One region of the Proteus mirabilis HI4320 genome, then DNA from elsewhere that is predicted to be linked to it. Evidence: predicted binding sites of a transcription regulator. Region 1 holds the regulator's gene; each other region holds the start of a gene.
The links. The regulator PhoB, encoded in region 1, activates phosphate uptake and scavenging genes when phosphate is short. The targets are predictions, from matches to a motif close to CTGTCATAAAACTGNCNNAT.
Positions count from the first base shown of each region.

Region 1 (10,140 bases):
ACCCTCAGGGGTATGATTTATGGCGTTATAGACAAGGTTAGATACGGCACTACGCAATTGCTCTTCATTACCACGAACAGCCCATTTATGGTCAATATCAAAGATGATATTTTGTTGTTCTTGGCTTAATGAGTGCGCGTCATGCTCAAGCACGCTTAATAGCGCAGGCATATCGACAACCGTGTTCAAATCAATATGAGGCGCAGATTCAATACGTGAAAGCTGTAACAGTTGTTGTACTAATAAGTCCATACGCTTTGCTTGCTCTTGCATGGTCTTAATCACTTTATGTTCAGCCGGGTTTTCTGCGGTATTCTCTTCCATCATCTCAAGATAGCCTTGAATAACCGTTAAAGGTGTTCTTAATTCATGGCTCACATTAGCAAAAAAATCACGTCGCGAATTTTCTAACTTATTCTTCTCGGTCACATCGCGAGCAACCATTAAACGTTGATCATCCGCATAAGGCATCACCCGAAATTCAACAATAGCACCATTATTTAATGCAATAGTTAAAGGGCGGCTAAAATCGGCGACGGTGAAATAATGTAAAAAATCGGGATAGCGCAATAAATTAAAAATATTTTGTCCATTATCATCAGGCCAACGAAAGCCTAGAAGATGCTGAGCAAGACTATTACACCAAAAGATATTTCCTTCATTAGTGATCATCACAACGGCATCTGGTAGGCTCTCCGCCCCGCTACGAAAACGCTTAATTAAATCACCTAATTCTCGACGGCGTTTACGGTTACGTTGCTGTGTTTGTCGTATACCATAAAAAATAGGCTCCCAGCCCCCTTTCCCTTCTGGGGGTAATACTGATCTATCGAGCCATAACCATTTAGATAATTTCATTAAATTATAGGCGTGCCATATCAAGGCACTCAGTAATGAGACCACGAGCAACCAAGGAAGGTGGCCGATAAATAGTGATAATACAAAGGCAGGTAAACAAAATAGAAATAGCCCCCACACGAGGGCTTTCCATGAGAGTCGTTCTAACACCAGTTAATTACTCCCTTATCAACTCAAAATCGAGCAGAGAAACGATATCCCGTTCCTCGTACCGTTTGTATCATTCGGTCATGGCCATCTTGCTCTATAGCTTTACGCAATCGACGAATATGTACATCGACAGTACGATCTTCGACATAAACATTGGTGCCCCAAACATAGTTTAGCAACTGCTCTCGGCTATATACACGTTCGGGATGGGTCATAAAAAAGTGGAGAAGTTTAAATTCGGTAGGCCCCATATCAATGGGTTTATCTTGACTGGTAACTCGATGTGAAACAGGATCAAGACTTAATCCATTAAATTCAATCACATCTTCTGCCGACATCGGTGACAATCGTCGTAAAATAGCCTTTACCCGAGCCACCAGCTCTTTAGGCGAAAAAGGTTTAATCACATAGTCATCTGCGCCTGTTTCGAGACCTTTGACTTTATCTTCTTCTTCCCCTTTTGCTGTTAGCATAATAATAGGAATATCACGGGTATTATTTTCACGCTTCATCTGTTTAATCACTTGGATACCCGAGCCTCCGGGGATCATCCAATCTAATAAAACCAGATCAGGGTAAGGGTCAATCAGAAAACTCAATGCAGTATCATAGTCCTCAGCTTCAATAGGCTGAAAACCATTTTGCTCTAATACAAAACAGATCATCTCTCGAATTGCGGTTTCATCTTCAACAACAAGAATACGCCTTGCCATACTCTATCCTGTGTTATTTATATAGAGGGTCATAATGATTATGAGGCACTTTTATGACAGATTTATGACTGACTATGACAATACTGGAATACAGTGTCATTGTTAAGGTAAATAAGGCTAAAATTGGTGTGATTTCACTCAAAATACGTAGCTCATAGGTGGATTTTCACTAAAAAAGTAAGGTGCGCTATACTGACGGCAGTTAACATTAAGGGATAGCAATGCGGATTATTCACACCTCAGATTGGCATTTAGGACAATATTTTTTTACAAAAACTCGCGCCCAAGAGCACCAACAATTTCTCGATTGGCTATTAGCGCAAATCCGTGAACAACAAGTTGATGCAGTTATTGTTGCAGGGGATATCTTTGATACTGGCTCCCCCCCCAGTTATGCCCGAGAGCTTTATAATCGATTTGTCGTCGCAATAAGAGATACTCAGTGCCAACTGATTATTTTAGGGGGTAATCATGATTCTGTGGCAACGCTAAATGAATCTAAATCACTGTTAGCGTGTTTAAATACCACCGTCATTGCTAATGTTCACACTGAAACCCCACAAGCCCCTATTATTCTTTATCAAAAAAATCACACACCTGGAGCATTACTTTGTGCAATCCCCTATTTACGCCCTAGAGATATGATAAATAGCAAAAGTGGGCAATCGGGAGCAGACAAACAGGGCGCTTTAAAAGAAGCGATCGCAGATTATTATCAACGCCAATATCAAGCCGCGCTCGACTTACGAAAACAACTCAATGTTAACATCCCTATCATTGCCACAGGGCATCTGACAACGATTGGCGCCAGTGTTAGCGATTCGGTACGTGAAATTTATATCGGCACATTAGAAGCCTTTAACGCAACCCTATTTCCTCCATTTGACTATATCGCCCTTGGTCATATTCATCGCCCACAGCGCGTCAATAAATCGGGTCATATTCGCTACAGTGGTTCACCTATTCCATTAAGTTTTGATGAAAGTGCACAACAGAAAAGTGTTTGTCTTATCGATTTTGAGCAAGATAAGTTAGCGGAAATGACACTATTACCCATCCCTGAGTTTCAGCTATTACGCACTCTTTCAGGCTCGTTACAAGAAATTGCCACACAACTCGAAAAGTTAGCAACACAATATAATGAAATGGATACCACGATTTGGCTAGATATTGAAGTTTCAACTCAAGATTATCTCAGTGATATTCAAACCCGTATTCAAGAGCTAACTCAATCGCCACTCTTTGAAGTGATCGTATTAAGAAGAGCGAGAAAACAACGTCAAGCACTGATGCAAAATGAGAAAGAAACCCTAACTGAACTGACTGTATATGATGTATTTGAAAGGCGCTTAGCTCAACACCAGTTTGAAACCGAGGAAGACAAAATACGGTTAACCACACTCTTTAAGCAAGCGGTTGAAATGGCAGAGCAAGAGGATAACAACGCACGATGAAAATCTTAAGTCTGCGCTTTAAAAACATTAACTCACTCAAAGGCGAATGGAAAATTAACTTTGATCAAGAGCCTTTTGTTAGCAATGGACTATTTGCCATTACAGGCCCGACAGGTGCGGGTAAAACCACGCTCTTAGATGCAATTAGTTTAGCGTTATATCACAGAACGCCACGCTTAGATAAAGTAACCCAATCTCAAAATGAATTAATGACTCGTCACACTGCAGAATGTTTAGCTGAAGTGGAATTTGAAGTTAAAGGGGTTGCCTATCGGGCATTTTGGGAACAACGTCGTGCGAATTATAAAGAAGAGGGAAACTTACAAGCCCCACAGGCTGAGTTAGCAAAAATTAATCGTTTAGGCGGTGAAGATAAAGTTTTAGCCAATAAAATTAGCCAAGTAAAAGAAAAAATAATCTCGATCACCGGATTAGATTTCGATCGCTTCACTAAATCCATGTTGTTATCACAAGGGCAATTTGCTGCATTTCTCAACGCTGATGACAAATCTCGTGCAGAGCTACTTGAAGAGCTTACTGGTACAGATATCTATCGCCATATTTCACAAACAATTTTTAAACATTGGCGCGAAGAAGAGCAGGCTTTAAACACGCTAAAACAACAAGCTCAAATGATGGCATTATTGGATGCAACAACACGCCAAGAGCTATTAACACAACAAGCCAATATTCAAACACAAATAACAAGGTTACAAAAAGAGCAACAGGAATACCAAGTTGCTAAGCAATGGCAAGAAAAAGCGCTAGAAATTCAGCAACAACAACAATCAGCCCAAGCGGGACTCTATGAGGCTCAACAGGCATTAATTATTGCTCAACCCGATATTCAACGCTTAGAAAAAAATGAGCCAGCAGAAAAAATTCGCCCTCTTTATGATGAAAAAAATCGTCGTCTTACAGAGCAAAACTATTTAGCAACACAGTTAACAAGCTTAAAAACAGAAAAACAGGCTATTGAACAACAAAGCCTACCTATCAATAAAAAATTGGCAGCCTTTCATGAACAATTAAAAACGCATCATGAGAAAAAACAGCACACTTTACAGTTAATTCGTGAGAAGGTACTGCCTTTAGATAATCAATTGGTGCTGTTACAACAAGAAATTAGTACTAATAACCAACACAAGCATAAATTAGAAAAAATATGCGCTGAATATCTGCAACATTCTCAGTTAGCCGAGAAAAAATTAATCACCACACAACAACAAGTTAATCAATTAAATAACGACTTAACACAACACGCCTATCATGCACAACTTGCGGAAAATCTACCCTTATGGCAACACTATTTTCAGCAATATAATGAAATATCAAACCAATATCTTGCCAACCAAAAACGAGAAACAGCAGAGCAGGAAAAAGTCATAAGTTTGGAAAAAGCATTACAACAAGCTACCCAAACATTAGCCACCCAACAAGAGCAACTTAATTTACAGCAACAGCAACTACAATCTTATCAAACACAATTGGAAGCGCGTCAAAAAGCAGACAAACCCGATGAAATAAAACCGCGATTACAACAAATTAATCTGCAAAAAAATGCATTGGCAAAAATTATAAATTTACACACTCAATTACAACGTAATGGCAAAGAGCAGCAACATTATCAAACTACATTGAGTGAAAATCAGCAAAAAATAGCGACTCTAACCCAAACGATTGCAGAAAATGATCTGGCACTAAAAGAGAAAGCACAACATCTTAAAGATTTAAATGACAACTATCTTTTGCTACAAAAAGTCGCCGAATATGAGCAAGAGCGTGCACGTTTACTGAAAGATAAACCTTGCCCTCTATGTGGCTCAACACAGCATCCTTATGTAGAAACCTATCATGACATCAAACCAGATGAGACAAAGCTACGTTTAGAAGCATTACAACAGCAGGTGCATTCACTCACCATCACCTTAGCCGAACAGCGAACCCAACTGGTAAACTATGGCTCACAAAATAGCACCTTGAGTGACAATATCGCTCAGTTAACCCAAGAGAATAGCGTACTGACCCAACAGTGGCAGACGTTAGCACAAGCACACCATTTACCGTTAGTTGATGATGCAGATAACTTACTGACATTAGAACAATCATTAAATCAGCAAGAGCTTATTCTCACAGAAAAACTTGACAGTTATCAGCAATTAGAAGCCCAAACACATCAAAAGAATACGCATTTTCTCAATGCAAAAGAGCAATTTAATCAACAACAACAATCGGTTAAGCAACAGCAAAATGATTTAGATTATTTGCAAAAAACAATCAAAACCTATCAGCAACAAAGCGAGCACTTGCACCAACAGCAACAACAATTAGCACAACATATTCAGTCAGCGATTGAAAAACAAGGCTATACACTCCCTGAATTTGAGCAGTTCACGCCATGGTTGGCAGCTCGTCAACAAGAGCACCAGCAATATCAAAGTCAGTTAAAAGAGCTTCAGCTATTACAACAAAGCCTACGTGAACAGCAAGTGACGCAAAATGAAAAAAAACGTTATTTAGCAGAAAAACAGGCTGAACTTGAGGCGCTATTAGCAAAATTAAGCCAACAACAGCACCAACAAACACAATGGCAGGATCAACGACAAGCCTTATTTGGTTCACAATCTGTAGAGCAGGTACGTAGTGAACTTGATAAACATAGCCAATTTTTACAAACCCAGATTGAGCAATATACTCAAGAAAAAAACCAACTCGAAAACCGACTTAATCAATTAATTGGCCAATATCAAGAGAATGAAAAAGCCCTACAACGAGCAATAACACAAGCACAACAAGCCACTGAACACTATCAACACGCGTTAAAAGAGAGTCTTTTTGCCGATGAAAATGACTTTTTAGCCTCTCTATTATCGGTAGAGGAAAGAACACGTCTACAAGAGCAGCAAAAACAGCGACTTGATAAACTTTTACAAGAAAAAACGCGCCTTGAGACTCAAGAAAAAGCCTATCAACAACATTTATTACAACAACCATTACTCTCAACCCAATGTACTGCTGAGCAATGTAATATCCATTTAGACGACTTAGCAAAGCAACACAAAGCGTTGCAAGAAACACTATTTAGTCTGCAAATACAATTACGCCAAGATGATGAAAAACGGATAGAGCAACAAACACTATTAGCGCAAATAGCCAAACAGCAAGCGCATTATGATGATTGGAGTTATTTAAATGAGTTAGTTGGCTCTGCATCTGGTGATAAATTTAGTCGCTTTGCCCAAGGGTTAACCCTCGACCATCTTATCTATCTGGCTAATCGTCGCTTAGAAAAACTACATGGTCGTTACTTTTTACAACGCAAAACGACAGGTAGCCTTGAATTACAGATTGCCGATACATGGCAAGCAGATGCTCTACGCGATACACGTACACTTTCTGGTGGAGAGAGTTTTTTAGTCAGCTTATCCCTTGCCTTAGCGTTATCTGATTTAGTCAGTAATAAGACGCAAATTGAGTCACTCTTTTTAGATGAAGGCTTTGGCACCCTCGATCCTGATACACTAGATATTGCTTTAGATGCCTTAGATAGCCTTAATGCTTCTGGCAAAATTATTGGTGTGATCAGTCATGTTGAAGCGATGAAAGAGCGTATTCCGGTACAAATAAAAGTGAAAAAAGCGGGGGGTTTAGGAATAAGTCAGCTAGCACCTGAGTTTAGATATGGTAATAAGAGCAATGAAAATCAATCAGTTAAAGACTAGCTCTAATAATTTGATGTAAGTGGTTAAAATTTTTAGATATCAATAAATCACCCACAGCGTCTATAGTATGTGCATAGATTAGCTCAGGCTAAACAGCTTTAAACGCTTATATTTATCAAGGAGATAAGCATGTCTAACGCATTCACAGAATTAATGAAAAAACGTAGAACAATTTATCATTTAGGTAATCAACTGCCTATTAGCGAAGACAGAGTTGCTACGATCATCAAAGAAGCGGTTAAAGAAAGCCCTAGCGCATTTAACTCACAAACTTCTCGTGTTGTTGTTTTATTTGGTGAACAACACCAGAAACTATGGAATATCGTTAAAGATACTCTGAAAAAATTAGTCCCTGCGGATGCATTTAGCGCAACAGAAGCCAAAATTAATAGCTTTGCTGCCGGTGCAGGCTCCATCCTTTATTTTGAAGATACTGATATCGTTAAAGGGCTTCAAGAGCAGTTCCCACTGTATGCTGAAAACTTTCCTATTTGGTCAGAGCAAGCCAGTGGTATGGCTCAGCTTTCTGTCTGGACTGCCCTTGCGGCTGAAAATGTAGGGGCATCACTGCAACACTACAATCCAATTATTGATGATGAAGTTCACGCAACTTGGGATATTCCTCGCCATTGGAAATTAAGAGCACAAATGGTCTTTGGCTCTATCGAACAAGAAGCAAGTGAGAAAAATTATATTGAAGATGACGCTCGTTTTAAAATCTTCAAATAATAGACTTTAATATAGACATCTGATCCAAATACCCTCTTTTTATTTTCATTCCTTGCCCACAGCCTCTGTGGGCTTTTTTTTGCCCACGACAAATAACAAAGGGAGCAATAAAAATTTTCATGAGAGCCTATATGTAATAAATACAGTTCCAGCTTATTGGCACCCCATGAGTAAAAAAACATAAAAAAAGAGCAAAGTGCGTAATGAATACAAAGGTAGGGATGGACCCTTTGTGTTCAACACTTTGCTCTCTTTATTTAGTTACGCACCTCTCGTAAGAGGTGCTATTTTCACAAGGCGTATGAAAATATGTTATTTACGAGTAATGTTGTTCGCTTTTGGTTGAGCAATAGGTGACTGCTCAGCAAAGTATTTCACTACTGCATCAACATCTGGCACGCTGTAAACCGGATCTTTACCTTCTTTCAGTACAGAGAAGTTACTACCACCTGTTGCTAAGTATTCATTTGCAACTACACGGTAATTCGCTTTCATATCCACAGGCTTACCATCAATACGCATTGATTCAACAATCACACGTTGTCCAACAGGTGCTTTGCTGTCCCATGTATATTGGAAATTACCCGATACCGCTAATACTTGTGGACGTGAACGATCCCACTGTTGCTCTAATAAGCGTTTGATCTGCTCACCCGTTAATGTTTGTGTTAACAGTACATTAGAGAATGGTTGTACGGTATAAATAGCGTTATAAGAAACATCACCACCCGTCATATCAGCACGAATACCACCACTGTTCATTAAGGCGATTTGTGCGCCACCCATATCTTTTGGTTTTGCCGTATATAAATGGGCATCAGCAATAACTTGACCTAGACCCGATTCGCCCGCATCGTTAGTTTGCTTGGTTAAGTTACCTTCTAGTTTACCAATAATACGGTTCGCTAATGGTGTAGCAATTTTCTCGTAAGCTTCTAACAGTTTAGTGACAGCAGGATCTTTTTCATATTTGCGGTTATCAACCCAAATATTACGCGCTTCTACATCAACAACATCTTTCGTTGTTTTATCTAATTTCAGGTCGATACGCGTTAACATGGCGCCATTAGATTGTGCAGAAGTCACTGATCTACCGTTAATAGTACAGTTATAAGCTTGGTGAGTATGACCCGTTACAACAAAGTCAACCGCTGGATCTAATTGTTCAACCACACCAAGTACTTTACCTGTAATACCATTACATGCGTTGATATTTACTGGACCACCATCACGGCGCTGTGCAGCACCTTCGTGGATCAGAACACCAATCGCCTGTACACCTTGAGCTTGTAACTTAGGCACTAAAGCGTTGATTGTTTTTGCTTCATTGTGGAAGCTTAAACCTTCAGTTCCTTTTGGTGTCACGATAGCCGCAGTACCTTCTAAAGTTAAACCAATAAAGGCAACCGGAATACCATTGAACTCTTTAATCACATATTCAGGGAATAACGTTTTACCTGTTTCGTTAACAGTCACGTTAGCCGCTAAATATTGGAAATCAGCACCTTTAAATTCAGTAGGACCTTGACAACCTGTAACTGGATGGCAACCACCGTTTTGCTTACGCAGTAACTCACCCATACCTTTATCAAATTCGTGGTTACCCACTGAAGTTGCTTCTAAACCTGCTAATGACAGCGCTTCAATAGTTGGCTCATCATGGAACATTGAAGATAACAGTGGGCTAGCACCAACCATATCACCGGCAGCTACCACAATATTATTTGGGTTATCTTTTTTCAGCTCTTTGACCAGCGTAGCCATATGCTCAATACCACCAGGCTTGTTTGGACCTGGTGCTTTTAATGCACCATGGAAGTCATTGAGTGCAATCACTCGGACATCAACGACGTTCGCTTCGTCATAATTTTTAGCACAACCTGCTAATAAGACGGAGCTTACTGCAAGGGCTACGAGTTTATATTTATGGTTCATTTAAGTTTTATCCCTAGATCAATATTCACGTTTCGGACAATCAATCACTTCGAAATCTTTGCTATAACAAATATAGAATTCATCTCGATTAATTTGAATTTCTTTATCCTTCAATGATGGATTATTTTCTTTTAAGAACTTAATCAATTCACTATTTGAAGGGCGGCCTTCTGGTAACACTAATGCGTCAAATAACGCTTGTTGCTGACCAAAGAATGCTTCTGGCGTATCAAAGGCACAAACGCCATGTTTTTCCCATTCACCTTGCAATAAGTCGATACCCGGTGATGAACATAAGTAAGGTTTAATCGCTGAGTATTCTAATGGTGGTAAATCCCCTTTACATAAACGAGGATGCTTGCGTATGTCTTTCCAGTCACGGCATTCATCCCATGATTTACCATCGCAGGTTTCAGCCCATAGCCCATGAACAATCCAGCCAAATTTATTATCTGAGAAACACTGGATTTCAAATTTATCGAATTCGCGTTTAGCACGCTCTTTTTCGTTATCGTTATTTAAACGCTTAATATTATTTTTTTTATAATCACAAAAAGCCGGTGAGTAATTAATGGCTAA
Region 1 is NC_010554.1:70,525-80,664, reverse strand. Features, by position in the region: gene phoR (phosphate regulon sensor histidine kinase PhoR) at 1-1,008, opposite strand, end outside; gene phoB (phosphate regulon transcriptional regulator PhoB) at 1,032-1,721, opposite strand; gene sbcD (exonuclease subunit SbcD) at 1,943-3,175, shown strand; gene PMI_RS00240 (SbcC/MukB-like Walker B domain-containing protein) at 3,172-6,897, shown strand; gene PMI_RS00235 (nitroreductase family protein) at 7,027-7,626, shown strand; gene PMI_RS00230 (bifunctional metallophosphatase/5'-nucleotidase) at 7,939-9,561, opposite strand; gene PMI_RS00225 (ribonuclease T2 family protein) at 9,580-10,140, opposite strand, start outside.

Region 2 (10,140 bases), 960 kb from region 1:
ACTAAATCATTCATTGTTTCAACACCTTCGGCAAAGGTGGCTGTTTTAAACTCAGGTCGAGGATCACGCCCCGGTTTAGCAAGCTCCTTTAAGATGTCATTAATGGTAGGCAAACCGAACTGCTCGGTGACAAACTCTCTGGCATTGATTTGTGAAAGTAATGCACTATTGCCCATGACTTGATCAATTTTTTGATGTATTGATTGCAAGATATTTTCAACAATAGGATAGGCTTCTGGGTGAACCGTAGAGGCATCAAGTGGATTTTTACCATCACGAATACGTAAAAATCCTGCACACTGCTCAAACGCTTTAGGCCCTAAGCGCGCCACTTTGAGTAACTGTTTTCTATCCACAAAACGGCCATTTTCATCACGCCAAGCAATAATATTTTGAGCAATAGATTGGCTAAGCCCCGCCACTCGCGTCAATAGCGGTACAGAGGCTGTATTTAAATCAACACCGACACCATTTACACAGTCTTCAACAACAGTATCTAATTTTTTTGCCAATAATGTTTGGCTCACATCATGCTGATATTGACCCACCCCGATAGATTTAGGATCAATTTTTACCAATTCCGCCAATGGATCTTGTAAGCGACGAGCGATAGAAACAGCGCCACGAAGAGAAACATCCAGATCCGGAAATTCTTTAGCTGCCAGCTCTGATGCCGAATAAACCGATGCCCCGGCTTCGCTCACGATCACTTTTTGTGCTTTAACTTCTGGGTAGCGTTTTACTGTATCAGCAAAAAAACGCTCTGTTTCACGTGATGCAGTACCGTTACCAATCGCCACTAACTCTACATTATGCTTAATACATAATGCCGCTACACTAGCAGCGGCTTTATCCGCTTGTCCGGTATGAGGATAAATAGTATCTGTCGCAATCAGCTTACCGGTACTATCCACCACCGCGACTTTAACCCCAGTACGTAAACCAGGATCTAGCCCCATCGTAGCTCGCATACCTGCAGGTGCGGCCATTAAGAGATCTTTTAGGTTACGTGCAAACACATTAATGGCTTCATCTTCCGCTTTCTCACGTAACTGACCCATTAACTCAGTTTCAAGATGCATTAACACTTTTATACGCCAAGTCCAGCTGACAACGGCTTTACGCCAACTATCCGCGGGTTGATTATTAAGACGTAAACCTAAATGCTCCGTAATCAACTGTTCGCCATAGCTCTCTTTGGGGGCTTCTTCGAATTGTGGATCAGGATTAAGTGATAACTGCAAAATACCTTCATTACGACCACGAAACATCGCTAATGCACGGTGAGAAGGTACATGAGCAATCGGCTCATGAGTATCAAAATAATCGCTAAATTTAGCGCCTTCTGCTTCTTTTCCGTCAACAACTTTGCTAACAAGATGCGCATTTTTCCATAAATATTGGCGAACTTTAGCTAATAATCCAGCATCTTCTGCAAAACGTTCCATTAAGATATAGCGAGCCCCATCTAAGGCTGCTTTACTATCATCTATGCCTTTTTCAGGGTTGATATATGCACTTGCTGCGTCTTCAGGAGTATGTTGTGGTTCATTCCATAACAAATCAGCTAATGGCTCTAAGCCATTTTCAATTGCAATTTGTCCACGAGTACGACGTTTCGGTTTATAAGGAAGGTAGAGATCTTCAAGTTCTGTTTTACTTTGCGTCTCATTAATCGAAGAGCGTAATTCTTCTGTGAGTTTCCCCTGCTCTTCAATTGATTTTAAAATAGTTTGGCGACGATCATTGAGTTCCCGTAAGTAACTCAGGCGGGTTTCCAATTGACGAAGCTGAGTATCATCTAACCCACCAGTTACCTCTTTTCGGTAACGGGCCACAAAAGGCACCGTATTCCCTTCATCCAGTAACGTAATGGCCGAAAGTACTTGCTGGGGCTTTACTGATAGCTCTTGTGCAATAATTCGGCTTAATGATTCATTCATAATATATTTACCTACCGAGAGGAGTGGTTAAAAAAGATGGCTATTATACACGCGCAATAAGAAAAAAATTCCGCTTATTATAGGCCAAGCATGACATTTATGAGGAAAATAACAGATTATTCTGTGATTCGCGCTATAGTATCTGTATGAAATTCAATGTTGATGATCGTATTTATTGGTAATGGCAAAAAGTAACTATATTACTCGTGATGGCTGGCATGCCTTGGATAAAGAGCTAAAATATCTTTGGAAAGAAGAGCGTCCTCGCGTCACTCAATCGGTCTCTGAAGCAGCGGCTCAAGGTGACCGTTCGGAAAATGCTGAATATATCTATGGTAAAAAAAGATTACGTGAAATAGACCGACGAGTTCGTTTTTTATCCAAACGTCTTGATGAATTAAAAATTGTTGACCCAGATCCTCGTCAAGAAGGAAAAGTGTATTTTGGCGCTTGGGTAACCCTTGAAGACGATGATGAAAACATTAAGACATTTAGACTAGTCGGCCCTGATGAATTTGACCCAGCAAAACAGTGGATTTCTATTGATTCCCCTGTCGCGAGAGCGCTGATCGGTAAAAAAGTGGATGATGAAGTTAGCGTGCAAACGCCAGGTGGCATCGTTAATTACTGCGTATTATCTATCAAATATTATTCGGAATAAGATAAATAAATAGTGTGATATTCTAAGATACAAAGTCAGAACAAGTTTTGCCTATAAATCATTAATATTTATTCTTTGTTTTTGGTTTAATATTCTTATCAATGATAGAATTCGCTAATAAAAGCATTTGCACTTCGGGAGCTTAAAGATGCAAGACAGTTATAAAGTGCTGATTGTGGATGATGATTTACGTCTACGTTCACTATTAGAGCGCTATTTGACAGAGCAGGGTTTTCAAATCCGCACCGCGGCAAACTCCGATCAAATGGATCGTTTACTTACTCGCGAATCTATCCATCTTATTGTCCTCGACTTAATGCTTCCTGGCGAAGATGGCTTATCTATTTGTCGTCGCTTGAGAAGCCAAAACAATCCTATCCCTATTATTATGGTGACTGCCAAAGGGGAAGAAGTTGACAGAATTGTCGGACTTGAAATTGGTGCTGATGATTATATCTCAAAACCATTTAACCCAAGAGAGCTATTAGCCCGTATTCGTGCGGTGCTTCGTCGCCAAGCCAACGAACTACCGGGAGCACCTTCACAAGACAATGCGATTGTCTCATTTGGTAAATTTAAGCTTAACCTCGGTACGCGGGAAATGTTCCACGAAGATCAACATATGCCTTTGACCAGTGGTGAATTTGCCGTATTAAAAGTCCTTGTTTCACATCCCCGAGAGCCATTATCACGTGATAAATTAATGAGTCTGGCGCGAGGTCGTGAATATAGTGCGATGGAGCGTTCTATTGATGTGCAAATTTCTCGTTTACGTCGCATGATTGAAGAAGATCCCACCCATCCTCGCTATATTCAAACGGTTTGGGGACTGGGTTATGTCTTTGTACCTGATGGAACGAGCGTATCATAATGAGAAGGCTGAGGCTTTCACCCCACAATAAGCTCACTCGCTCTCTATTTCTGGTTATCTCATTACTTTTTTTTAGCTTGATAGCCAGTTATGTTGTTGTACAGCATCTTATTGTCGGGCCAAGCCTCCAGCAATTTAATAAAGTATTAGCGTATGAAATTCGTACGCTAGTACCGGAAGAACTGATCTTAGTCGATGGCACCCCACTTAAAATTTCTCCCGCTCTACGTAATAAAATTTACAACGAGTTAGGTATCTCATTTTTTGATAAAGACGCCGCTTTAAAAGCTGGTTTAGAGTGGGCAAGAGAAGATTTAGAACTTAGCCAGCAGATGACGGATTATCTCAATAGTGATACGACGATTTGGCTAGAAAACACCCTAGAGTATCCTATTTTATGGATTAATACCCAACTCTCACCCACGCTATGGATACGCGTACCACTTACCGAATTAGGGCAAAATTTCTTATTACCCGTTTATCGGCAAGCCATTATTTTTATCATCATCGTAGTGGCATTTTTCTGGTTATATAACCGTTTTCAAAATCGTCCATTGCATGAAGTTGAATATGCAGCACGACGCATTGGTAAAGGGGTGATCCCTCCGCCAATACCTGAATCTGGCACTGCTGAAATGCGTTCAATTATTCGAGCATTTAATCAAATGTCATCAGATATTCGCTCATTAGATAATGATAGAACACTGGTGATGGCAGGAGTAAGCCATGATTTACGCACTCCGTTAACGCGTATTCGTCTTGCTACAGAAATGATGAGTCCTGAAGATAGTTATCTTGCAGATTCTATCAATAAAGATATTGAAGATTGCGATGCCATTATCGGTCAATTTTTAGACTATATGCGCACAGGCAAAGAGATGTCTTTAGAATTATGTGATATGAATGGTCTATTGCGAGAAGTGATCTGCGCTGAATCTAACTCAGGTAAAGTCAGCGAAGAGCATTTATACCCTTATCCTATCAATATCACAGCAAACCCAATTGCCGTCAAACGGGCGCTTACCAATATGATTGTTAATGCCACACGCTACGGACATGGTTGGATAAGCATCACAAGTAATCAAAATGAAGAATATGCTTGGTTTCAAGTTGAAGACGATGGTCCAGGCATTGCCAAAGAAGATAGACAACGTTTATTCCAACCCTTTGTTCAAGGGGAACAAGCTCGAAGTTCAACCGGTGCGGGTTTAGGTCTATCCATTATTCGTCGGATCATGGATGCCCATGGTGGCTTTGTCGAACTCGGCGATAGCACGAAAGGCGGGTTACTTATCCGTGCCAACTTTCCGTTAAAAGTGCAAGAAGACGAAGATGATTAATATCCTCACTTTTCAACGTTAACGCCCTTCTTATTCTTTCTCACCTATTTTTATGCATTATTTTCACTCTTTTTCTGCTTTGTCATAAAACTGTCACAATTAAGACATTTAATTGTCATCTAACTGACCTATTGTCTGTGCGTACCGTAACCGAAGTTGATAGATGTCGAAAAGTTATTCTACCTATCCCACAGGAGGGATTATGAAACTGATGCGTACCACCCTGACCAGTGTCATTGCCGCTGCACTTTCAATGACGGCTCTTTCTGCACAGGCAACGACCTCACTGACTGGTGCTGGCGCAACGTTCCCTGCTCCAGTTTATGCAAAATGGGCAGATAGCTATCAAAAAGAAACTGGCAACAAAGTTAACTACCAAGGCATAGGCTCTTCTGGTGGTGTAAAACAGATCATTGCTAATACTGTCGATTTTGGTGCTTCTGATGCACCATTAGCTGATGAAAAACTCAAGGCTGACGGTTTATTCCAATTTCCAACTGTCATCGGTGGTGTGGTGATGGCAGTCAATATCTCAGGTATTAAATCCGGTGAGCTTGTCTTAGACGGTGAGACTATCGGGAATATCTACTTAGGCAAGATCCAAAAATGGAATGATCCTGCTATAGCTAAACTAAATCCAAAACTCAATCTACCTGACCAAAACATTGCTGTTGTTCGTCGTGCTGATGGTTCAGGCACATCATTCGTTTTTACTAGCTACTTATCTAAAGTAAATAGCGCATGGAAAGATGAAGTAGGCGCAGGCTCTACCGTTAAATGGCCTACAGGCTTAGGTGGTAAGGGAAATGATGGCATCGCAGCCTTTGTTCAACGTCTACCAGGCTCAATTGGTTATGTTGAATACGCTTACGCAAAACAAAACAATCTTGCATATACTCAATTAGTCACTGCAGATGGCGAAGTTATTCCTCCTACTGCCGATAGTTTTAGCGCAGCAGCGAGAAAAATTGATTGGAGTAAGAGCTTTGCACAAGACCTAACGAATCAAAAAGGCGAAAATGCCTGGCCAATTACTTCTACTACCTTCATTTTAGTGCATCAAACGCAAAAAGATGCGGCTAAAGGAAAAGAAGTACTGAATTTCTTTAACTGGGCATATGAAAAAGGCAATGATGAAGCGAAAAATCTTGATTACGCCGTATTGCCAAAAGAAGTGGTAGAACAAATTCGTGCCGCTTGGAAAACAAGCATCAAAGACAGTAATGGTAAACCAATTTACTAACCAAAGGGTTACCATTAAAAAATAGATTAACGTTCACCCCCTGCAACACAGGGGGTAATAAATTAAAGAGGCTTTATGGCCGAGCATACAACGGTAATAAAGGCCCCGAGTAAACGAGGGGACGTTATTTTTAGCGCACTAGTTCGACTAGCTGCGTTAATTACACTTTTGCTTTTAGCAGGTATCATTGTTTCACTGATTTTCGCCTCATGGCCAAGTATTCAACAATTTGGTCTGTCATTCTTGTGGACGAAAGAGTGGGATCCACCCGCACAGGAATTCGGTGCTTTAGTACCAATTTACGGTACTGTCGTTACCTCAATTATTGCCCTGATCATTGCGGTTCCGGTGAGTTTTGGTATTGCACTCTTTTTAACAGAACTGGCACCCAATTGGCTAAAACGCCCATTGGGTATCGCGATTGAGTTATTAGCTGCTATTCCAAGTATCGTTTATGGTATGTGGGGACTCTTTATCTTTGCGCCGCTCTTTGCCACATACTTCCAAGAGCCTGTTGGCAACGTGCTCTCATCAGTCCCTATTGTCGGTGAGTTATTCTCTGGCCCTGCGTTTGGTATCGGTATATTAGCAGCAGGGGTTATCCTCGCAATTATGATCATCCCTTATATCGCGTCTGTAATGCGTGATGTATTTGAACAGACCCCAGTGATGATGAAAGAATCCGCTTACGGTATCGGCTGTACCACATGGGAAGTGATTTGGAATATCGTTTTACCTTATACCCGAAACGGTGTGATAGGTGGTGTGATGCTTGGATTAGGTCGTGCGCTCGGGGAAACTATGGCTGTGACCTTTATTATTGGTAACACCTACCAGTTAGACTCTGCATCACTCTTTATGCCGGGCAATAGTATTACCTCTGCATTAGCCAACGAATTTGCCGAAGCAGAAACAGGTCTTCATACCGCTGCATTAATGGAATTAGGTCTGATTTTATTTGTCATTACCTTTATCGTCCTTGCGATTTCTAAGTTTATGACACTACGTTTATCTAAGAATGAAGGAGCACGTTAAGATGGCTAAAACATCCTCTTCTTCATTACAAGTTCAAACAGAAAAAGAACTGCATATACGCCATAAACGCCAACTTTGGCGTCGTCAAAAAAACCGTATCGCACTGTTTTTATCTGTCTCTACCATGGCATTTGGTCTGTTCTGGTTAATGTGGATCTTGTTTTCTACAGTAACCAAAGGCTTTGATGGCATGTCTTGGGCCTTATTCACAGAAATGACACCGCCCCCTAACACCGATGGTGGCGGATTAGCTAACGCCATTGTGGGTAGTGGTCTACTTATTTTATGGGCGACGGTCATTGGTACTCCTTTGGGGATCTTAGCGGGTATCTACCTTGCTGAGTATGGGCGTCGTTCATGGTTAGCGGAAGTCATACGCTTTATCAACGATATTTTATTATCAGCCCCATCGATTGTTGTTGGACTGTTTGTGTATACCATTGTGGTGGCACAAATGCAGCACTTCTCTGGTTGGGCGGGTATTGTGGCATTAGCGTTATTACAAATACCTATTGTTATTCGCACCACGGAAAATATGTTGAAGTTAGTCCCTGATAGCTTACGGGAAGCGGCTTATGCATTAGGGACGCCCAAGTGGAAGATGATCGCTAAAATCACGTTAAAAGCCTCCGTATCGGGTATTATCACGGGCGTATTATTAGCGATTGCGCGTATTGCGGGTGAAACAGCACCACTGCTATTTACTTCACTATCTAACCAATTCTGGAGCACAGATCTAAACGAACCGATAGCCAACTTACCTGTGACTATCTTTAAATTCGCCATGAGCCCTTTCTCACAATGGCAAGAGCTTGCTTGGGCTGGCGTATTACTGATCACCCTCTGTGTTCTATTTATCAATATTATCGCGCGCGTGCTGTTTGCTAAAAATAAGCATGGCTAACGCAGAAAGTTAAGCAAGAGAGAACGTTGAATGACTATGGCTAATGATAACGCTGGAAACAAAATCCAAGTTCGTGACTTGAACTTCTACTATGGTAAGTTCCATGCGCTGAAAAATATCTCATTAGATATTGCCAAAAATAAAGTAACGGCATTTATCGGCCCTTCTGGCTGTGGTAAATCCACTTTACTGCGTACTTTTAATAAAATGTATGAGCTTTATGGCGAACAGCGTGCTGAAGGTGAAATCTTGTTAGATGGCAACAATATTCTGACAGATAAGCAAGATATTGCGCTATTACGCGCAAAAGTAGGCATGGTATTCCAAAAACCTACACCATTTCCAATGTCGATTTATGACAATATCGCTTTTGGTGTACGCTTATTTGAAAAACTGTCTCGCGCTGAAATGGACGAACGCGTTCAGTGGGCGCTGACCAAAGCCGCATTATGGAATGAAACCAAAGATAAATTACATCAAAGTGGCTATAGTCTTTCTGGGGGACAGCAGCAACGTTTATGTATCGCACGCGGTATTGCTATCCGTCCTGAAGTATTATTACTGGATGAGCCATGCTCTGCACTCGATCCTATCTCTACAGGTCGTATTGAAGAGCTTATCAGTGAACTAAAATCCGAATATACCGTGGTGATCGTCACCCACAATATGCAGCAAGCTGCACGTTGTTCTGATTACACTGCATTTATGTATTTGGGTGAATTAATCGAGTTCAGTGATACGGATACATTATTTACTCGTCCAGCGAAGAAGCAAACTGAAGATTACATCACTGGGCGTTATGGCTGATAACGAGGCAAATCATGGATAATTTAAACCACAATAAACATATTTCTGGTCAATTTAACGCTGAGTTAGAGCATATCCGTACAGAACTGATGGTCATGGGTGGCTTAGTTGAAGAGCAATTAAAAAAAGCCATTACCGCAATGCATAACCAAGACCAAGCATTAGCCAATGAAGTGATTGAAGGTGATCAAAAAGTCAATATGATGGAGGTTGCCATTGATGATGCCTGTATGCGTATCATTGCCAAACGTCAGCCCACCGCCAGTGATTTACGCCTTATTATGGCGATTTCTAAAACTATCGCCGAATTAGAGCGTATTGGTGATGTGGCAGAAAAAATCTGTAAAACGGCCCTTGAGAAATTTTCACATCAACATCAACCACTGCTAGTAAGTTTAGAGTCCTTAGGCCAACATGCGATACAAATGCTCCATGATGTTCTTGATGCTTTCGCTCGTATGGACTTAGAAGAAGCTATTCGAGTCTATCGTGAAGATGCAAAAATTGATAACGAATATGAAGGTATTGTTCGTCAATTAATGACTTATATGATGGAAGATCCTCGCACTATCCCGAGCGTACTGACGGCATTATTCTGTGCTCGTTCTATCGAACGTATTGGCGATCGTTGCCAGAATATCTGTGAGTTTATCTTCTACTACGTCAAGGGTCATGACTTCCGTCATTTAGGGGGTGACCAAGTAGAAAGAATGCTGACAAAAAATGATGATAGTCATTCTGCTAATTAAATAATTTATTCACTCTCTTTACGCTCTGAAACAGAGGCATTATTTGCCTCTGTTTTTTTATTTATGTTTATAAAGTCACTATCTCTCCTTAACTTATTCTATAAAAGCATATCCATATCATTTTTTATTATTTTATGAACTTAGAACAACTTGATAGCGTGATAGGCAACATAACAATGAGAATACTTTTTTTGGGGTGAATAATGAAATTACGTGTTTTGGCAACGGCATTAATTGCTGGCTCAGTGCTTTTTTCTGGTCTGGCAAAAGCCGATAAATTAGACGATATAAAACAGGCAGGTGTGGTACGCATTGCTATTTTTGATAGTAACCCACCGTTTGGTTTTATCGATCCACAAACCAAAAAATTGGCAGGTTATGATGCAGATATTGCGAATGAAATTGCCAAAGATCTCGGGGTAAAATTGGAATTACGTCCAACTAACCCAGCTAACCGTATTCCACTACTTAGCGCCAAAAAAGTCGATTTAATTGCCGCCAACTTCACCATTACCGAAGAGCGAGCAAAACAAGTCGATTTCTCTGTACCTTATTTTGCTACTGGACAGAAATTTATCGCGCGCAAA
Region 2 is NC_010554.1:3,169,247-3,179,386, forward strand. Features, by position in the region: gene PMI_RS14280 (Tex family protein) at 1-1,943, opposite strand, end outside; gene greB (transcription elongation factor GreB) at 2,125-2,604, shown strand; gene ompR (osmolarity response regulator transcription factor OmpR) at 2,753-3,475, shown strand; gene envZ (two-component system sensor histidine kinase EnvZ) at 3,475-4,815, shown strand; gene pstS (phosphate ABC transporter substrate-binding protein PstS) at 5,018-6,058, shown strand; gene pstC (phosphate ABC transporter permease PstC) at 6,134-7,093, shown strand; gene pstA (phosphate ABC transporter permease PstA) at 7,095-7,997, shown strand; gene pstB (phosphate ABC transporter ATP-binding protein PstB) at 8,028-8,804, shown strand; gene phoU (phosphate signaling complex protein PhoU) at 8,819-9,553, shown strand; gene PMI_RS14325 (ABC transporter substrate-binding protein) at 9,757-10,140, shown strand, end outside.
Region 2: pstS (phosphate ABC transporter substrate-binding protein PstS) is a predicted target of PhoB. The motif match lies at 4,895-4,914, and genes of this name have one in related genera.

Region 3 (10,140 bases), 220 kb from region 1:
ATTAATGCAACACCACAACATTTTTCACGTTTTAATAGTTGAACACCAATATCCATTTTATTGAATACTTTAACTAAATCTTTCCCTAATTGAGGGTGATTGTAGTTAGCATAGCAACCGTGGAAAAACGCAACCTGATCTTTAAAGCGTGCTTGCTCTTCAACCTGTTTTTTCATCCATGTTCTAAATGTACCAAAAGAGTATTTGGGTAATTCACGACGATGGTCGATTTTAAGCGCTTTATCCAAGATTTTACGTACTGGTTTTAATCCGGTAATAGTGTTAACAATCGGCGCCATTGGCGTAGAGAGCGTTCCCATTAAATCAGTATGACTTAAAATAGCATCACGAATTTTAGGTGTTTTAGGATTGTAGTTAAGTTTAGCACGGGAAATGATATCCCCTATTTTTACATCTGAAGGACATGCCACTTCACAACGTTTACAGTTAGTACAGTATTTCAGTGCTTCATCATAAAGCATGGGATCTTTTAAGCGTAAACGCTCACCATCAGGGCCTGCTTGTTTAGGTCCTGGATAGAGTGGATTGACCTTTGCCACAGGACAATAGGTCGTACAAACTGTACATTTAATACAACTTTCAAAACTGGTATCTTGTAAACTCATAGTACTGCCTCCACAGCCGCAGATGTGGTGTGCTGCGATTTATCACTCTGTAATATTTGTTGAGCTGCATAGAGTGCACTTATCATGGAGACACCTGCACCACAGCCTTCGTTTAGAGGATCAAAACCACCTAAAAGCGCCCCCACCGCATAGACATTGTCTAACGCTTCACCATATTTTAACGGTCTTAATTGACTATCTGTATTAACACCAAATCGCATATAAGGCTGTTTGGCAAACACATTGACTTGTGTCCACTCATTACGCGGTAAACTTTCTAATAAATCTAATTCCATTAATGGCTCGTAAATACGATCAAATTCCGCAATTAAGCCATTATTGAAAAAACTGCCTGTGGCTAATACGACATGCTCGCTACGGATAGGGATATCAGTATGATTACGGGTATGAATACCGACAACCTTATTACCGACTAAATCGGCTTCTTCTGCGCGATCACCCGGCATGATCAAACCACCCGCTTGTTGAAAACGCAGTTTTAGTGCCTGATGTAGGCGAATACCTAATAATGAAGGCGGTAATGTCGGTAATAGACAAATTGGTTTACCCACACACTCTTGTAATAAATTAACTGGCGCTTCTTCATCTAGCCCGATACATGCAGGTAGTACAATCGCCTCAACACTATTATCTATGTGTTTAATTAATTCTTCTGCTAATGCTTGCGTGTTTTCAGGCTTATCTAAATAGCGCGCAATATTAATTGCTCTAAACTCACTTGGATTATCACGTAGTCTATCCAATAAAGGTAAATGAATGTGATAAGGAATGGCCTCAATACCTTGTTCATTTAAAGTACTACTTGCAAACTGAGGTTGAAAATCCAAGAATCCCTCAATCCCCACCACCGCTATTTTTTTCCATGGGAATGGTTGATTAACGCTATAAGTCGGCACGCGCTGTGGGCTCATCCAACTCATGCGAGAACGTCCAACCGGGGTAATACGGTAATGGTTTTCATCACCGTTACCTTTATAGTCTAAATTTCTCGTTGTTGATAACAGCGTTTGCGCTTGCTCTATCAATTGAGTGACATTTGCTTCACCAATACGACTATATGGGTGCTCTGGTGCTTGTTGTGCCAGTGTTGATAACGCTTGTTTCGGATGAGAAACTGGCGTGCCATCAGGAAGATGCGTTAATAAATCCAGTGATCCAGATGAAAAATGTAACGCACTTTGTCCATTACTGATAATGGCGCAAGATTTGCCCGCTTCAGCAAGGCGGATCCCCGCAGTCAGTCCCGCTAATCCGCTTCCTATAATGATAACGTCAAATTTCATCATCGGCCTCCACTGAAGCTGTTTTATCAATCATATCGGCATCTAAGCCACATAAACCTTGGTACACCCAACTGGTAAACTCACTTTCACGTAACGCATTACCCCATGCGATAGGACGAATACCTTTCCAACGTTCATTTAGAAAATGGGCAAGTTGTTGTTCGGAGCCATGAGGCGTTGTGACTTGTAAACGATTTAATAATCCTGCTGCGCGACAAGCACATAACTCACCTTGGCAAGTTCCCATTCCCACACGAGTACGACGGCGTAAATCAAGCAAATTATTCACGGTTAAAGAATTCACTGCATAACGAACTTCACCGGCCGTGACCGCTTCACATTCACACACTAAGCTTTTATCAATACGCTCATTACTCAATAGTTTATTGGCTAAATCGCCATGACGATAAACCGCTGAGCCTCGAATTGGCGCCGGTAACGACACCACACTACGCAATGCTTGCTCTGCCGATTGGCGAGAGCCAGGCAATGGCTCTTCAGCCGTGGTACATTTTGCTGAAATATTTAATTTCTCACAGATCTTGTTTGTGGCCCATTCAGCCATTAATCGGTAAGTCATTAATTTACCACCGGTTATGGTGATAAAGCCCTCGAGTCCATCCCGTTGTGCGTGGTCAAGTAATACAATACCGCGGCTTACATTACGGCCAGAAGGATCATCGTCGCTGGCCACTAAAGGACGTACACCGGCATAAGCACGTAAAATACGGGTTTGAGCCAGTTTAGGTGCCAGCATCGAACCTTCGCGGATCAGGATATCAACCTCTTCAGGGGTAACATACATATTGTCGATTTCATCATAAGGAACGCGAGTTGAGGTGGTTCCTATTAATGAGATGGTATCGCCAGGCACTAAAATATCGGCATCCGCAGGCTTACGACAGCGGTTGATCACCATATTATTGATACGGTGTCCTAAAATCAGTAATGCCCCTTTTGCTGGGAACATGCGGACTTTTAAATCACCATATTCTGCAATTTTTTGTCCCCATATTCCTCCGGCATTGGCCACTATTTGTGCGCGGATCTCATACATATTTTTAGATTGATGATCATAAACACGTACACCTTTCACACGGTCGCCTTCACGGATCAAGCCCATCACTTCATGATAAGTGAGTACTTGCGCACCATGTTCACGTGCATCTAACATATTGGCCGCCGTTAAGCGGAAAGGATCAACCGTACCATCAGGTACTTTAACCGCACCAATAAGATTAGGATTCACCGAAGGCTCTAAGCGAATAGCTTCTTCAGGTGAAATGGCTTGAGCATCAATACCTGCCGCTTGGCAAGATTGAATAAAGGTTTGTTGGAATTCTAACGAATCTTCAGGGAGAGTAATAAAAAGGCCATCCGTTTTTTCAACACAATGACGAGCGACCCGTTTTAAGATCATGTTTTCTTCTATACACTCACGCGCTGATTCCGGATCGGTCACTGCATAGCGTGCGCCACTATGTAATAAACCATGGTTTCGACCGGTTGCACCGGTTGCGATATCGTGTCTTTCCAGTAGGATACAGCGTAATCCACGACGAGCACAGTCTCTTGCCATGCCTGCCCCCGTAGCTCCACCGCCGATAATAATGACATCTGTTTCTGTCACTGGTGAACCGCTCATCATAGAGATGCCCTCTCACATTACATTCAGCAAACGCTTAATTATTCTTTAACGTTAATTATAGTGTATAAGATACACAAAAAATGTGGTTAATGTTTGATAATGAGCAAAAACGAAAGAGAAACGCTCATGAGTGAAAAATTAAAACGACATATGTGATACTAATCACAAATTATTTACCAGAAAGTGTTTCATAAAGTTAACATATCACTCAAAATTACACATCTTGAAAAATTATTCGACAACTGAGTATTACTTCACAGTAAATTTGCTTCAACAAGTTTACTATTACGTTCGTTAAAGAAAATTTTTTGATTACTTTGTTGTTCGTTTTGTCATTGTTTAATATCAACATATTAAAATAAAAGCCATCGGAGGCTAATATGTTAAGTCTGTTTAGACCTGCGCCACATAAAGCGCGTCTGCCAAAGGAACAGATAGATCCTGTCTATCGCCGTTTACGTTGGCAAATCTTTATGGGGATTTTCTTTGGTTACGCTGCTTATTATTTAGTAAGGAAAAACTTCGCTTTAGCAATGCCTTACCTCGTAGAAGAGGGATTCTCTAAAGGGGATCTGGGTTTTGCTTTATCAGGGATCTCGATTGCTTACGGTTTCTCTAAGTTTATCATGGGGTCATTCTCTGACCGTGCTAACCCGCGTTACTTCTTACCCGCAGGTCTTATTCTTGCATCCATTGTGATGTTAATTATGGGCTTTGTGCCATGGGCAACTTCGAGCATTATGATCATGTTCGTGCTGTTGTTCCTGTGTGGTTGGTTCCAAGGTATGGGTTGGCCTCCTTGTGGACGTACCATGGTTCACTGGTGGTCACAAAAAGAGCGTGGCGGTATCGTCTCTATTTGGAACTGTGCTCATAACGTCGGTGGTGGTTTACCGCCATTGCTGTTCCTGTTAGGTATGGCATGGTTTAACGACTGGAAAGCAGCATTATATATGCCAGCATTCGCGGCTATTTTAGTCGCGATGATTGCGTTTGCATTAATGCGCGATACACCACAATCTTGTGGTCTACCTCCTATCGAAGAATATAAAAACGATTATCCACCTGATTATAAAGAAACAGACGAACAAGAACTGACAGCAAAAGAAATCTTTATGAAGTATGTTTTCCCTAACAAACTTCTGTGGATGATTGCAATTGCTAACGTATTTGTTTACTTACTTCGTTACGGCGTATTGGACTGGTCTCCAACTTATCTTCGCGAAGTCAAAGATTTCGCCATGGATAAATCCTCATGGGCATACTTCTTATATGAATACGCAGGTATTCCAGGCACACTGCTGTGTGGTTGGATGTCAGATAAAGTGTTCAAAGGTAACCGTGGTGCAACTGGGGTATTCTTTATGACCTTAGTAACCATTGCCACTATCGTATTCTGGATGAACCCAGCAGGTAACCCGAATATTGATATGGCATGTATGTTAATCATTGGTTTCTTAATCTATGGTCCTGTTATGCTAATTGGTCTGCACGCCCTTGAATTAGCGCCGAAAAAAGCTGCGGGTACCGCAGCAGGCTTCACCGGTCTATTCGGTTACTTAGGGGGTTCTGTTGCGGCAAGTGCTATCGTAGGTTATACCGTTGACTACTTCGGTTGGGACGGTGGCTTTATGGTCATGATCGGCGGTAGTGTATTATCTGTTGTGTTATTACTTATCGTGATGATAAATGAAACCAAACACAAACGTGAAATGTCACAGAAGTATGAATAATCATTAACTGATTATTTATGAAATTGATTAAATCTCATCTCTAAAAATCAAGCCACATCAACTTTCTGATGTGGCTTTTTTATTGCCAACTGTACATAGCTTTATTGTACGAAAATGAAAATGGAGCAACTTTATGAGTACACCTTTCAAACTGAAACCGTTAGTGGCGGGCGTTCTTTTAACTCTATCTTTAAGTACAATCGCACAAGCAGCAAGCGATAAAGTAGTGATTGCCCATCGTGGTGCCAGCGGTTATTTACCTGAACACACCTTACCTGCCAAAGCACTCGCCTATGCACAAGGTGCCGATTATCTAGAACAAGATCTGGTGATGACAAAAGATAACCAACTGGTTGTCTTGCATGATCACTATCTCGATCGTGTCACCGATGTTGCTGAACGCTATCCAGACAGAGCAAGAAAAGATGGCCGTTACTATGCTATCGATTTTACTCTTGATGAGATCAAAGGACTGAAATTTACCGAAGGTTTCGATATTGTTGACGGTAAAAAAGTCCAAAGTTATCCAAATCGTTTCCCAATGGGAAAATCCGATTTTCGCATCCACACTTTCCAAGAAGAAATTGAGTTTATCCAAGGCTTAAACAAATCAACAGGACAAGATATTGGTATTTATCCTGAGATCAAAGCACCTTGGTTTCATGAACAAGAAGGGAAAGACATTACTAAAAAAGTTCTCGAAGTCTTAAAACAGTATGGCTATACCCAAAAGAGCGATAATGTTTATCTACAATCCTTTGATCCTAACGATCTAAAACGCATTAAAACAGAATTGATGCCACAAATGGGGATGGATTTAAAACTGGTTCAGTTAATCGCTTATACCGATTGGAATGAGACATATGAAAAACAACCAGATGGCACATGGACAAACTACAGTTATGACTGGATGTTTAAACCTGGCGCCATGAAAGAAATTGCGACTTATGCTGATGGCATTGGCCCTGATTATCATATGTTAGTAGAAGAAGACTCAACACCAGATAAAATCACCTTAACCGGTATGGCTGCCGATGCTCATGCCAACAAGTTAACCATTCATCCATTTACGGTACGAGTGGATAAACTACCTAAATATGCCAAAGATGGCGATCAGCTTTATGACATTATTTATAACCAAGCGGGTGCCGAAGGGGTATTTACTGATTTCCCTGATTTAGGGGTTAAGTTCTTACAAAAACAAGCTAAATAACCTTTATTTCTGTTATCCTGCTCTTATCAATAAAGGGCAGGATAATTTCCCTTGAGTTGCTCTGCTACTCTCACCGTGTCTCATAGTGAAAATCGCTCCGATTATCCATACGCTTTACTCGTTTGTTATCACAGTATATTGTGTTTTAGGCTAATTTTATGCTCGTTTAAATGCTCGTTTACCAATTTTTCGTATTTTTCCATATTATTCATATTAAAAAAGAGAGCCTAAACTCTCTTTTTAATCTGATTAGCAAATAAATTATGCTCTATAAACAGGGAAGGCAATCACATCACTAATACGCTCAACACCGAGTGCGAGCATAATCAGGCGATCAACGCCTAAAGCAACCCCAGAACATTCAGGTAATCCAGCTTCAAGCGCAGCTAAAAAACGCTCATCAATAGGCTGTTCAGGTAATCCCATGGCAACACGTTGACGATTATCACGTTCAAAACGAAGACGTTGCTCTTTAGCATCCGTTAATTCACGAAAACCATTTGCTAACTCGACACCTTTAAAATAGACCTCAAATCGCTCTGCAACACGATGATCTTCTGAGCTAATTTCAGCAAGGGAAGCTTGTGAAGCAGGAAAATGATAGATAAAGGTTGGTTTTTCAAGACCAATATGAGGCTCTACACCTGACACAAAAAGTAATTGCAGTAGCGTATCTCTATTTTCTTCTGTGTCAGCAATATTTGATAAATCAAGCTTTGCCGCAACCTCACGTAACTTTTCTTTATCTGCAGATAAAGGGTCGATATCGAGATAGCGCAAAAAGGCTTGTTGATATGAGAGCGATTCAGACGCTTCACAATCAAGCACTTCTTGTAATAAATCATCGACTTCATTCATCAACCGGTACATATCAAAACAAGGTCGATACCATTCAAGCATCGTAAATTCCGGATTATGATATCTACCGGCTTCCTCGTTACGGAAGCAACGCCCCATTTGATAAATTGGCCCACTGTTTGCCGCTAATAGACGCTTCATATGGTATTCAGGACTGGTCATTAAATATAACTTTAGCCCTTGAGAAGCACCTGGCCCCACAAATTGGGTTTCAAATGGGCATAGATGAATATCGGTAACGGTAGCCTGACTCATCATCGGTGTTTCAACTTCTAAAACACCACGATCAGCGAAAAAACGCCTAATATTACTGACAATTTTCGCCTTTTTCAGTAAGTTGGCGATTGAGGCGCTTGGCTGCCAATCCGCGATTTCACTCATGAACGAAAAACTCCAACAGAAAACAAAGCGTGCAGTTTACTCGCATCCTCTTCAACAGACAAATTTCTTCCAGAAAAGATGTACCATATTTTCATTCCCACCAATTATATTGATTAAATATCGACAAACATATAAATGCAATCAATACAATTCTACAAATCATCTACTTTTTTGCGTTTTTTCGTCACTAGCAATAGCACGTCTATCCCAAGCCAATAACGATAACAACTTTTTATGCCACTAATAGCGCAACGGTGTATCAAAAATAAAAATTAGAATAATTCTCTTTCTCAACCGAGTTCAACAATAAACTCATATTTTTCTTATATAAAATAAGTCTATTTTTTATCAATTTTAAGCACTATTTAATATTTAGCGCCGTTAAGTTTGATGGCTATTATAATCTTTAAGAGATTTTATTAATATTTTATTAACAATTAATAAGACAAATCGATTTGTTTTAGATAAATAGTAAAAGTTTATTTTAACTATTTGTTTATATTTTTATTAAATTATATTAAAACAGCTTAAAGATAATTTATTTTACCTTAAAAATCAGTCAATAACAAAAAACCATTGTTCTTTGTAATTCAAATTATCTATACTTTAAAAACGAATTATTCATTGCTAACTTTATTTTTATTTTAGAATTAAATATTTTATTTTATGCTCAAGTTTATCTGGTTAATTATTAGTAAAACCGAGAATTCTTGGTGTAGATCACACTTTTTTTGTGAAATACGGGAAAACCATCATTCATATCAAATTTCCGTACCTTACATTTCGTTATACTAAAATTACAGTCAATGATAATAACGATGTTATCAAGCGTAGTCACAAGGCAGTGAAACATTTTCGTTACGGATAGCTTAAAAAAATAGCATTACTAAATTAATAATGTCAGTGAATTGAATTCTAGACAATTATTCCAATTTTCACTTGAACAATGGAGAAGCGCAGTGCAAACCTTTAATGCCGATATAGCGATAATCGGAGCCGGGGGCGCAGGCTTACGAGCAGCAATTGCTGCAGCGGAAGCAAATCCTCAACTGAAAATTGCTCTGATCTCAAAAGTTTACCCTATGCGTAGCCACACTGTGGCAGCAGAAGGCGGATCAGCAGCAGTGACTCAGGCTCACGACTCCTACGACTTTCACTTCAATGATACCGTTTCTGGCGGTGACTGGTTGTGTGAGCAGGATGTCGTTGATTACTTCGTTGAGCATTGTCCAACAGAGATGACTCAACTAGAACTCTGGGGCTGTCCTTGGAGCCGTAAAGAAGACGGGTCAGTCAACGTCCGACGTTTTGGTGGGATGAAAATCGAACGGACTTGGTTCGCCGCCGATAAAACCGGCTTCCACATGTTACACACCCTGTTCCAAACCTCTTTAAAATACCCACAAATTCAACGTTTCGATGAACATTTCGTTCTCGATATCCTTGTTGATGAAGGCCACGCTCGTGGTGTTGTTGCTATTAATATGATGGAAGGGACGAAAGTTCAAATTCGTGCTAATGCTGTCATTATGGCAACAGGTGGCGCAGGTCGCGTTTATCGCTTTAATACTAATGGCGGTATCGTTACAGGTGATGGTATGGGGATAGCCTTACGTCATGGCGTGCCACTGCGTGATATGGAATTTGTGCAATATCACCCAACTGGTTTACCGGGCTCAGGTATTCTGATGACCGAAGGTTGCCGTGGTGAAGGGGGTATTCTGGTCAATAAAGATGGTTACCGTTATCTACAAGATTATGGCCTAGGACCAGAAACACCATTAGGTAAACCCGAAAATAAATATATGGAATTAGGTCCTCGCGATAAAGTTTCTCAAGCATTCTGGCATGAGTGGCGCGCGGGTCGTACCATTAAAACTCACCGTGGTGATGTCGTGCATCTTGATTTACGTCATCTGGGTGCGAAAAAACTTCATGAACGTTTACCATTCATTTGTGAACTGGCAAAAGCGTATGTGGGTGTTGATCCAGTTAATGAACCTATTCCAGTTCGTCCAACTGCACACTACACCATGGGTGGTATCGAGACTAATCAGCGCACAGAAACACGTATTAAAGGTCTGTTTGCGGTGGGTGAGTGTTCATCTGTCGGCTTACATGGCGCTAACCGTTTAGGTTCTAACTCACTGGCTGAACTTGTAGTATTTGGTCGTCTTGCTGGGGAAGAAGCCGTTCGTCGTGCCCAAGAAGCAACCCCTGCTAACGCATCAGCATTAGATGCACAAACTCGTGACATCGAAGACAATCTGAAAAAACTGATGAACCAAAAAGGTTCTGAAAATTGGGCTCAGATCCGCGATGAAATGGGTGAAGCCATGGAAGAAGGTTGCGGTATCTATCGTACACCTGAATTAAT
Region 3 is NC_010554.1:3,918,893-3,929,032, reverse strand. Features, by position in the region: gene glpC (anaerobic glycerol-3-phosphate dehydrogenase subunit GlpC) at 1-626, opposite strand, end outside; gene glpB (glycerol-3-phosphate dehydrogenase subunit GlpB) at 623-1,930, opposite strand; gene glpA (anaerobic glycerol-3-phosphate dehydrogenase subunit A) at 1,920-3,578, opposite strand; gene glpT (glycerol-3-phosphate transporter) at 3,959-5,311, shown strand; gene glpQ (glycerophosphodiester phosphodiesterase) at 5,445-6,524, shown strand; gene epmA (elongation factor P--(R)-beta-lysine ligase) at 6,786-7,763, opposite strand; gene frdA (fumarate reductase (quinol) flavoprotein subunit) at 8,723-10,140, shown strand, end outside.
Region 3: glpT (glycerol-3-phosphate transporter) is a predicted target of PhoB. The motif match lies at 3,764-3,783, and genes of this name have one in related genera.